Terriglobus albidus: one gene and its partner. Each later gene encodes a partner of the first gene's protein in a complex. Links are inferred from orthologs where the notes say so. Each region holds a gene or a part of one and is shown on either strand. Other genes may lie near its edges.

The links.
Region 2: the proteins of accD (region 1) and FTW19_RS14800 are in contact, whole or in part, in a solved structure (PDB 8UXZ), measured with the Escherichia coli proteins. The link is inferred for Terriglobus albidus from one-to-one orthologs.

What each region holds. Positions count from the first base shown.
Region 1 is NZ_CP042806.1:696,647-701,030, forward strand. What follows is about bases 724-3,723. They hold accD (acetyl-CoA carboxylase, carboxyltransferase subunit beta), read left to right. Parts: upstream 724-1,800; coding sequence 1,801-2,646; downstream 2,647-3,723. Other genes in these bases: FTW19_RS02890 (PadR family transcriptional regulator), read left to right, coding at 724-1,026; FTW19_RS02895 (hypothetical protein), read left to right, coding at 1,023-1,775; FTW19_RS02905 (DoxX family protein), read left to right, coding at 2,728-3,117. Also shown: FTW19_RS02885 (hydrogenase maturation nickel metallochaperone HypA), read left to right, coding at 1-638; more of FTW19_RS02890, read left to right, coding at 685-723; FTW19_RS02910 (DUF2975 domain-containing protein), read left to right, coding at 3,772-4,212; FTW19_RS02915 (helix-turn-helix domain-containing protein), read left to right, coding at 4,235-4,384.
Region 2 is NZ_CP042806.1:3,790,965-3,794,506, forward strand. Bases 1-2,850 are described here. They hold FTW19_RS14800 (acetyl-CoA carboxylase carboxyltransferase subunit alpha), read left to right. Parts: upstream 1-927; coding sequence 928-1,773; downstream 1,774-2,850. Other genes in these bases: FTW19_RS14790 (DUF885 family protein), read left to right, coding at 1-503; FTW19_RS14795 (DoxX family protein), read left to right, coding at 518-928; FTW19_RS14805 (CPBP family intramembrane glutamic endopeptidase), read left to right, coding at 1,789-2,847. Outside these bases: FTW19_RS14810 (DUF2845 domain-containing protein), read left to right, coding at 2,915-3,542. UniProt on the Escherichia coli protein: Component of the acetyl coenzyme A carboxylase (ACC) complex. First, biotin carboxylase catalyzes the carboxylation of biotin on its carrier protein (BCCP) and then the CO(2) group is transferred by the carboxyltransferase to acetyl-CoA to form malonyl-CoA.

The DNA of each region.
Region 1 (4,384 bases):
ACTCCGCGTTCTGCCCTCACTGCGGAGCGGCGCAGCTCTATGTCACCGCGGAGCAGATGGAGGATGAAGCAGCCGCCGGCAATCTGCCGCCGTTGCAGCGAGTCTCGCGCATCGACTGGCACCGGGCCCTGCTCTCGTCGCTGGTGGTTGCCGCCGCAGCCGCGGTACTGTCTGCGCTGGCCGTGCTGGTGCCGGTGCTCTCTATCGCTCGCTTTCTCTGGATCCTCACGGCATCCACCACGACGCTCTGGTTCTACCTCAAGCCGGCGCCCAACCGTCCCATGGATGGCGGTATCGGCGCGCGTCTCGGAACGGTGACCGGTCTCGCCGTCTCGTTCCTCACCACCTTTTCGACCGCGCTGCTGATGGTCATCCAACGTTATGTCCTGCATCGCGGAGCAGCCATGGACGCTGCTTTCGCCGACATGCTGAACAGGCTGGGTGAGTTTTACAAGAGTGTGGGCATTGACGCCCAGCAACAGCAGCTCGTCTTCTCCCTGCTGCGTTCTCCCGAAGGCCATGCCGGGCAGATGCTTTCGGAGTTCGCTATGCGCGCCGTCTTCATCACGGCCTTCCTTGCGCTGGTCGGCGCCATCTCCGGCATGGCCCGTAAGAGCCGTCGCCGCGTCGCTGGCTAACATATATCTGTTGCGGATATATCTGTTCCTGATGTAGAGTGCTTCCATGAGCACCGCCAGGACTTCGCCCGAGGATCATCTTCCGCTAACGCCGGCAGTCTTCGCCATCCTTCTCGCCCTTGCCGATGGTGAAAAGCACGGCTACGCCATCATGCAGGAGGCGCGCGAGCACGTCTCCATGGGGCCGGGAACGCTCTACGGAACGCTCGACCGCCTGCTGACCGCTGGCCTTGTCGTGGAGACGGGCCTCTCTGAAGATGAGCGCCGGCGCTACTATCGCGTTACCCCGCTCGGCAGGCGTGTGCTTACAGCAGAGACGGCACGGCTGCAGCGAGCGGTCGCCATGGCTCAGGACAAAGGCATACGCCCCATCGAGGTGAAGGCATGAAGCTCGATCGTCTCCTCCGCATCTACGCTTTATCCCTGTACCTATATCCAAAGGCATTCCGAGAACGGTATCGCGAGCAGCTTCTCGACGCCGCGCGCCAGGCCTATGACGAGCGGCAATCGGGACACGGCCGGCTGCTTCTGGTCCATCTACGGGACAGCCTGGGTTCCGGACTCTGGGAGCGGATAACGACACCTTTGCGGCCGCTGTACGCCATCCTGCTCTCTGGAGCCGTCACCCTGGTCCTCTTGGTGATGGCGGTTACAGCGCAGCAGATCGTGCGCCGCCAGGCCGATGTCAGGCCCCGACAGGCAGTGGCAAGCATCGCTGCCAGGCTCGGACAAGGCGCGAATGAGCATATCCTGCAGCCGCGAGAAGAGATCAGCGATGTCGATTGGCTGCGTTCTGACCATACCTTTGCCGCCATCTACAACCCTGCCGGCGAACCCATCGCTGCCAGCGCCACGCTGCATGGAGCCTTTCCGCATCTGCCCAGCGTGATCTTCCCTCGTATCCGGCAGACCGGGCGTACGGTCATCACCTGGCAGCCGGAGAATCGTCTGCGCCTTGCGCTCACCGTTCGTCCGCTTCCCGACGGTAACTATGTCGTCGCGGGCCAGAGCCTGCTTCCCTTTGAACGCCGGGAAAGCGCGCTGCGCCTCTCTTTTGCCATCGCCTGGGGCCTCATTCTTTGCGCCGCAGGAGGCCTCTTCCTCCGCCGTCCTGCACCGTACGCTCCGCTCCGGTAAAATAGCCGAGGCGGTTACGAACAGGATGTCCTGGTTTAAGCGCGAAGATAACGAGATCATCAACGACGACACAGAGAAGACAGTCCGCACGGAAGGTCTTTGGATCAAGTGTGAGGGTTGCCGGCAGATCATCTGGAAGGCTGATCTCGAAGCCAACCTGCAGGTCTGCCCCAAATGCGGCAAGCACTTCCGCCTCGATGCCCGTTCGCGTATCGATCTGCTGCTTGAGCCTGGCTATCAGCTGGTCGACCTGGATCTGCGCTCCACCGACCCGCTGAATTTCACCGATCTTAAGAGCTACAGCGGCCGCCTGCAGGCAGCCCGCCGCAAGACCAACCTGAACGACGCCATCATCAATGCCGTCGGCCAGATGGGGCCGCATCGTGTCGTTCTTTCGGTGATGGAATATGGCTTCATCGGTGGCTCCATGGGCTCCGTCGTCGGCGAAACCATCGCCCGCGCTGTGGATCGCGCCTACGAAACCAAGACCCCGCTGATCATCATCTCGGCCTCCGGCGGAGCCCGCATGATGGAAGGCATCGCCTCCCTGATGCAGCTTGCCAAGGTCTCCACGGCTCTTACGCGTCTCGACGCCGAGAAGATCCCGTTCATCTCGCTGATGACCGACCCTACCACCGGTGGCGTCACGGCCAGCTTTGCCATGCTGGGCGACCTCAATATCTCCGAGCCCGGAGCCCTGATCGGTTTTGCCGGTCCCCGCGTCATCGAGCAGACCATCCGCCAGAAGCTACCCGAAGGCTTCCAGCGCGCGGAGTTCCTGCTGGAGCACGGCTTCCTCGATGCCATTGTTCCGCGCCGCGAGCTGAAGGACTACCTCGTCCGCGCTCTCAGTTTCATGCAGCCGGCCTAGCCCAATAGAGACAAGATTTCGTATCCTTGCCGGGCCGTCCCATACCTCCTGGGATGAACCCTCTAAAGGAGACCTTGCCTCATGGCTGAAACCGCAGGCACCTCGAAGGCCGCGCTGTGGACTGGGCGCATCCTCATCTGGATTCCCTCACTCTTTATCCTCTCGGGCGGCATCAACACGCTCCGCCACGCTCAGATGGTGATCGACGGCCTCAAGCAGTTCGGCTATCCCATGAGCATCCTTCCCTACATGGGCACTGTGGCTCTGCTCGGCGGCCTGCTGGCGCTGATTCCGGTCACCGAAGTGTTGGGCGTGATCCTGCTCACGGCCTACCTCGGTGCAGCTGCCCTCACCCACCTGCGGGCGGAACAGGCAATCTGGTACATGCCTGTTCTCTTCGGCGCCATACTCTGGATTGGCCTCTACCTGAAAGAGCCTCGCGTCCGCGCGGTCTTTCCCCTCAACCGCTAGAGCATTTTTCTGTAGGTGTAATGCAGGGTTTGTGCATGTATGGGCGTTTTCCGCAATGAAAACGCCGCTGCACGCTCCTCTCGGAATGCCCAGCAACATCTAGAGATATCGACATATAGAGATAGCCCATGCCCGGGTCCCCATGTCCCCAGGAGACATCCTCCAAGTCAGCGCAGTCCAAAGAAAAAATGACGCGAATGAGTCCCCTCATCCGCGTCCCAGGACACACCTTGGAACTTCTTTATGGGCTCTTCCTTCCTCTTTCCCTCTTTCGAGGCAGGAAAATGCGATTCATGAGATTGCGGAACTGACTCGTAGGGTTGTACTTACGAGCGACCACAAACACACATGCCGACGGCCAGAGGCAGACACGAGTTCATTCTCAGAAAAAATGATCGAGCCGATTGATTTTGGCAGCTGCCATTCAAAGAGAGGGGCGCCTTGCGGGCTCTTGGTAGCGATAAACGCTATTTATTTATCGTTATTCGATAAATAAATATTGACAAAGACGCTCTAGCGTCTTACTGTTTCTTTCGTGGTGCTGGTAGATCTACGGAGGTATCGTTCATGGATTCCGAACTCGAGAGAAAGCTGCAAAGGATTCGGTCGTTCAGCCAGGTTTTCAGGCGGATTTGCCAGGGAGCGTTGCTTGTCATGTTCCTGCTGTTGCTCGCCTGTATCGCCGGCATCTGCATTGGAAGGGGTGGAATCGTCCGTGCATTCGATATCTCGATCCCGTTGAGCACGTTGAGTGGATATCAACGCATCCTTATGGCTGTGGTTGCGGTGCTTGCGATCGCTGTTCCTATCAAAGGGCTGTATCACCTGGAACGGTTATTTCGGAACTATACGGAAGGCAAGATCTTTACCGTTGCATCCGCTGGGGAGATCCGGCAATTGGGTATAACCGCTCTTCTGTGGGCCGCGGCCAATCTTATATGGATTGCCGCTGCAGTGGTCTTAACCGAGCGGCGCCTTCCTCATTCCTTCTACTTCCGCATGGACTCAATCGCCATTGGCGTGACGGTCATCGTGATCTCGTGGCTGATGGAGATGGCTGCGGCGATGCGCGAAGAAAACGAACTGACCATCTGATCTGGCCGAAGGAGCGTTTGCAGTGCCAATTGTTGTCAATGTCGATGTGATGCTTGCCCGCCGGAAGATGAAGCTGAACACTCTCGCCGAACGAGTGGGCATCACGCCACAGAACCTCTCGGTCCTGAAAACCGGCCGCGCAAAAGCGATCCGGTTCAGCACGCTGGAACTG
Region 2 (3,542 bases), 3.1 Mb from region 1 along the record:
TCCGGCGGCACTATTACGACTCGGAGTCGAACGAGGGCATCGGCTTCTATGCCGAGGAGATGGCGCTGGAAGCCGGTCTCTTCGACGACTCGCCGCATATGAAGGAGGCCATCTACGGCATGATGCGCCTGCGGGCGCTGCGTGTGGAGGTCGACGTCAAGCTGGCCCTCGGAGAGTTCACACTGGAGCAGGCCGCCGACTATCTAACGAAGGTTGTCCCCATGGACCGCGGTACGGCGACCAGCGAGGCAGTCATGTTTGCCTCGACACCTGGACAAGCGATTACCTACCAGATCGGCAAGCTCGATATCCAGCGGCTGATGACCGATGCCCGCCAGAAGCAGGAAGAGAGCTTCAAGCTGCAGCGGTTCCATGACTTCATCTGGCTGAACGGCAATCTTCCGTTTTCGCTGATGCGGTGGGAGATGCTCGATGACTCCAGCGATGTACCTCCTGTTGCGCCGTCCTTTCTGGAGGCGAAACGAAACTCGCGGGCGATATAGGCAGTCCAACGAGTATGGCTACCGACCGCCAATTAGCGTACGCTCTGCTTCGCATCGCCTTCGGTGTCAATTTTGCGGGTCATGGATTCATTCGGATCCACTCCGGCGTCGCTGCCTTTGCTGCTAATACCGCACAGCGTCTTGCGAATGCTCCGTTGCCGCATGACCTGGTACTCGCTCTTGGTTACGTCATCCCATTCGCGGAGGCTGCCCTTGGATTGGCTTTGATCTTCGGCATCTTTACCCGCCTTGCTCTGATCTGCGGATCGCTCTTCATGATGATGCTCACCGCTGGTACTACCGCCAATCAGCAATGGGATGTGGCGAGCCAGCAGTTGCTGTATCTTCTCGTCTTTTTCATGTTGCTGCACTTCCGCAGCGATAACTGGCTTGCGCTCGACCAGCTTCGATACAATCGAACCTGATGGCAGATTTTGAGGCAGCAAAGCCCGCCGTGGCAGAGACGTCTGAAGCCTGGCGAAGGACTGAGATGGCGCGGCATCCCCAGCGCCCATACCCGATGGACTTTATCCAGGCACTCTTTACCGACTTCAGCGAGATCCACGGAGACCGTGCCTTTGGCGATGACCCCGCCATGGCAGCCGGTATGGCCCGTTTCCACGGGGAAGAGGTCATGGTCATCTGCAACTTGAAGGGCCGCACTCTGAAGGAGCGCATGTTGCGCAAGTTCGGCAGTCCGGACCCTGAGGGATACCGCAAGGCACTGCGCGCCATGAAACTGGCCGAGAAGTTCGGCCGTCCGGTCTTTACCTTTATCGACCTGGCCGGTGCAAATCCAGGCCTCGGCGCGGAAGAACGCGGACAGGCAGAGGCCATCGCCCGCAATCTGATCGAGATGGCGCGTCTGCGTGTGCCGATCTTAGCCACTATCACGGGTGAGGGAGGCTCCGGCGGGGCTCTCGCGCTGGCTGTGGCCGATCGGGTACTGATGCTCGAGAACGCCATGTACTCGGTGATCTCTCCCGAGGCTGGCGCATCCATCATGTGGAAGGATGCCGCCAAAAAACAGAAGGCGGCGGAGGCGCTGAAGTACACAGCAGAGGATGTGAAGCGGCTGGGTTGCGTGGATGAGATTGTTGCAGAGCCGGAGGGTGGCTCGCAGAACGATCCCGCCTATTCGGTCTCCCTTCTGAACGATCGTCTGGAGGCCAATCTTGGCCATCTCCGTACGCTCAGCGTCGACGACTTGCTGGCCCAGCGCTACAGCAAGTTCCGCAACATGGCCCAGTTCTTTGAGGTAGCCTCCTAAGCTCCGTTTGCCACGATGACTTTGCAGACCCAGGACCGTATACGTGGCTCGGGCGGGCTCTTTGGAGGCCAGACTCGGGGCAGTGCAGCCGTGCGCTTTGTCTTTGGCACCGTCTGGGTCTTTGCCTCCCAGATCATTGCCGTGATGGCGACGTCGAACATCGATACTTCGGCGCATGAACTGTTTTTCCGGACATTCTGGCTGGCCCTGCTTCTGCTCGGCTTCTGGGGAATGGGACGTGCTCTTGATGGGCAGGAAAGTCCTATCAAGTCCATGGGACTTATACGACGAGAAGGATTTGCTAAAGAGCTTGCCCTGGGAGTCGCTACAGGCTGGGGACTGATCACGGTTCTGGTGCTGCCGATCATGCTCTCCGGCAGGCTCGATCTCAGCTTCTGGTGGAGCGCCCGGTCCATCCTGCTCACGGTGAACAACCTGATCGTGCTCGCGGTCGCTGCCCTGGTTGAAGAGGTCGCCTTCCGCGGCTATGCTTTTCAACGACTTCGCGATGCCGTTGGACCAACGGTCGCTACCTTGTTGCTCGCAGCCGTCTTTGGCCTGGTTCATCTGAACAACCCGCACGGAGGCTGGCCGGCGGTCTTTGTCACCATGCTGGCGGGCATCATGCTATCGGTGGCATATCTGCAGACACGCAGCCTCTGGATGACTTGGGGACTGCACTTCGGCTGGAATGCCAGCATGGGGGTTCTCTTCGGTCTACCAGTGAGTGGTCTGGACTTCTCGAGCGTAGTGCAGGCTCGTCCCGGCCTTCCGGTCTGGTTGACGGGAGGTCTTTACGGTCCGGAAGCATCAGTGCTCGCGCCATTTGTCGTTCTGGCTGGCATCGCCGTTGTTGTGCGGGTAACCCGCGATCTCCATTGGAAATATGGGTTTGATCCGGTCGTTGCCGGCGGGTACCCGATGGCCGCTCCGCCTCCGCCGCAGCATGCTGCCATGGAGGCCGAAGCGGCTCAAAAACAAGCAGCGCTCATCCAGATCATGCCGGCTTCTGCACCCTTGCAGACGGCACCTCGGCCTACCGAACAATCAGATTTCCCATCTGGGGAAAAATGACAAAACCCTGACTTGCCAAGCCCCTCAGGGAAGGCGCAAGATGCTGGTAACTTGAGGTGATACCTCCATGGCATCGCGGGCTCAGTTTTGGGTGGTAGCAGCTTCGCTGGCCGCCCTCTGGCTGCCGGCGGCACGAGGGCAAGTTTTTGTTGTTGGCAAAAACACAGCCACCGACGGCATGGTCACCGAATTTCATCCCACAAGGGTCGAGCTGCCATCTCAGCCTCTGACAGAGCGAGGCAGGCGAGATTTGTTGCGCATGCTCGAAGCGGAACAGGGTTTCGCCCACCGGGCTTTGCCGATGGGTGGTCAGGGACTGACCCTGCAGGCCAATGGCACGCTCTCTCCAGACTCTGACGCTATCCGTGATGCTCTTTATAAGAAGGGCATCTCCGCACAGGCCGGAGACCGGGTCGTCGTGACGAATCTGCACTTCGAGAAAGATCGCCTCATCATCGATCTGGACGGCGGCCCCTTCAAGAAGCACCGCTGGCTCTCGCATGTGCAGTTTAACGACAACAACGTCGTCGCTCCGGAAGACCAGCCGACAGGCTCACGGGTCACGCTTGTCTTCGAAAAATTCATCCCTGACCTAACCTCTGCCGAGATCAAAAGCCTGCTTGAACCGGTCATCGACTTTGGTGTGAAGACCAGTGAAGAGGCTTACGCCAATACCTTGCCGGAGCCGCTGAAGC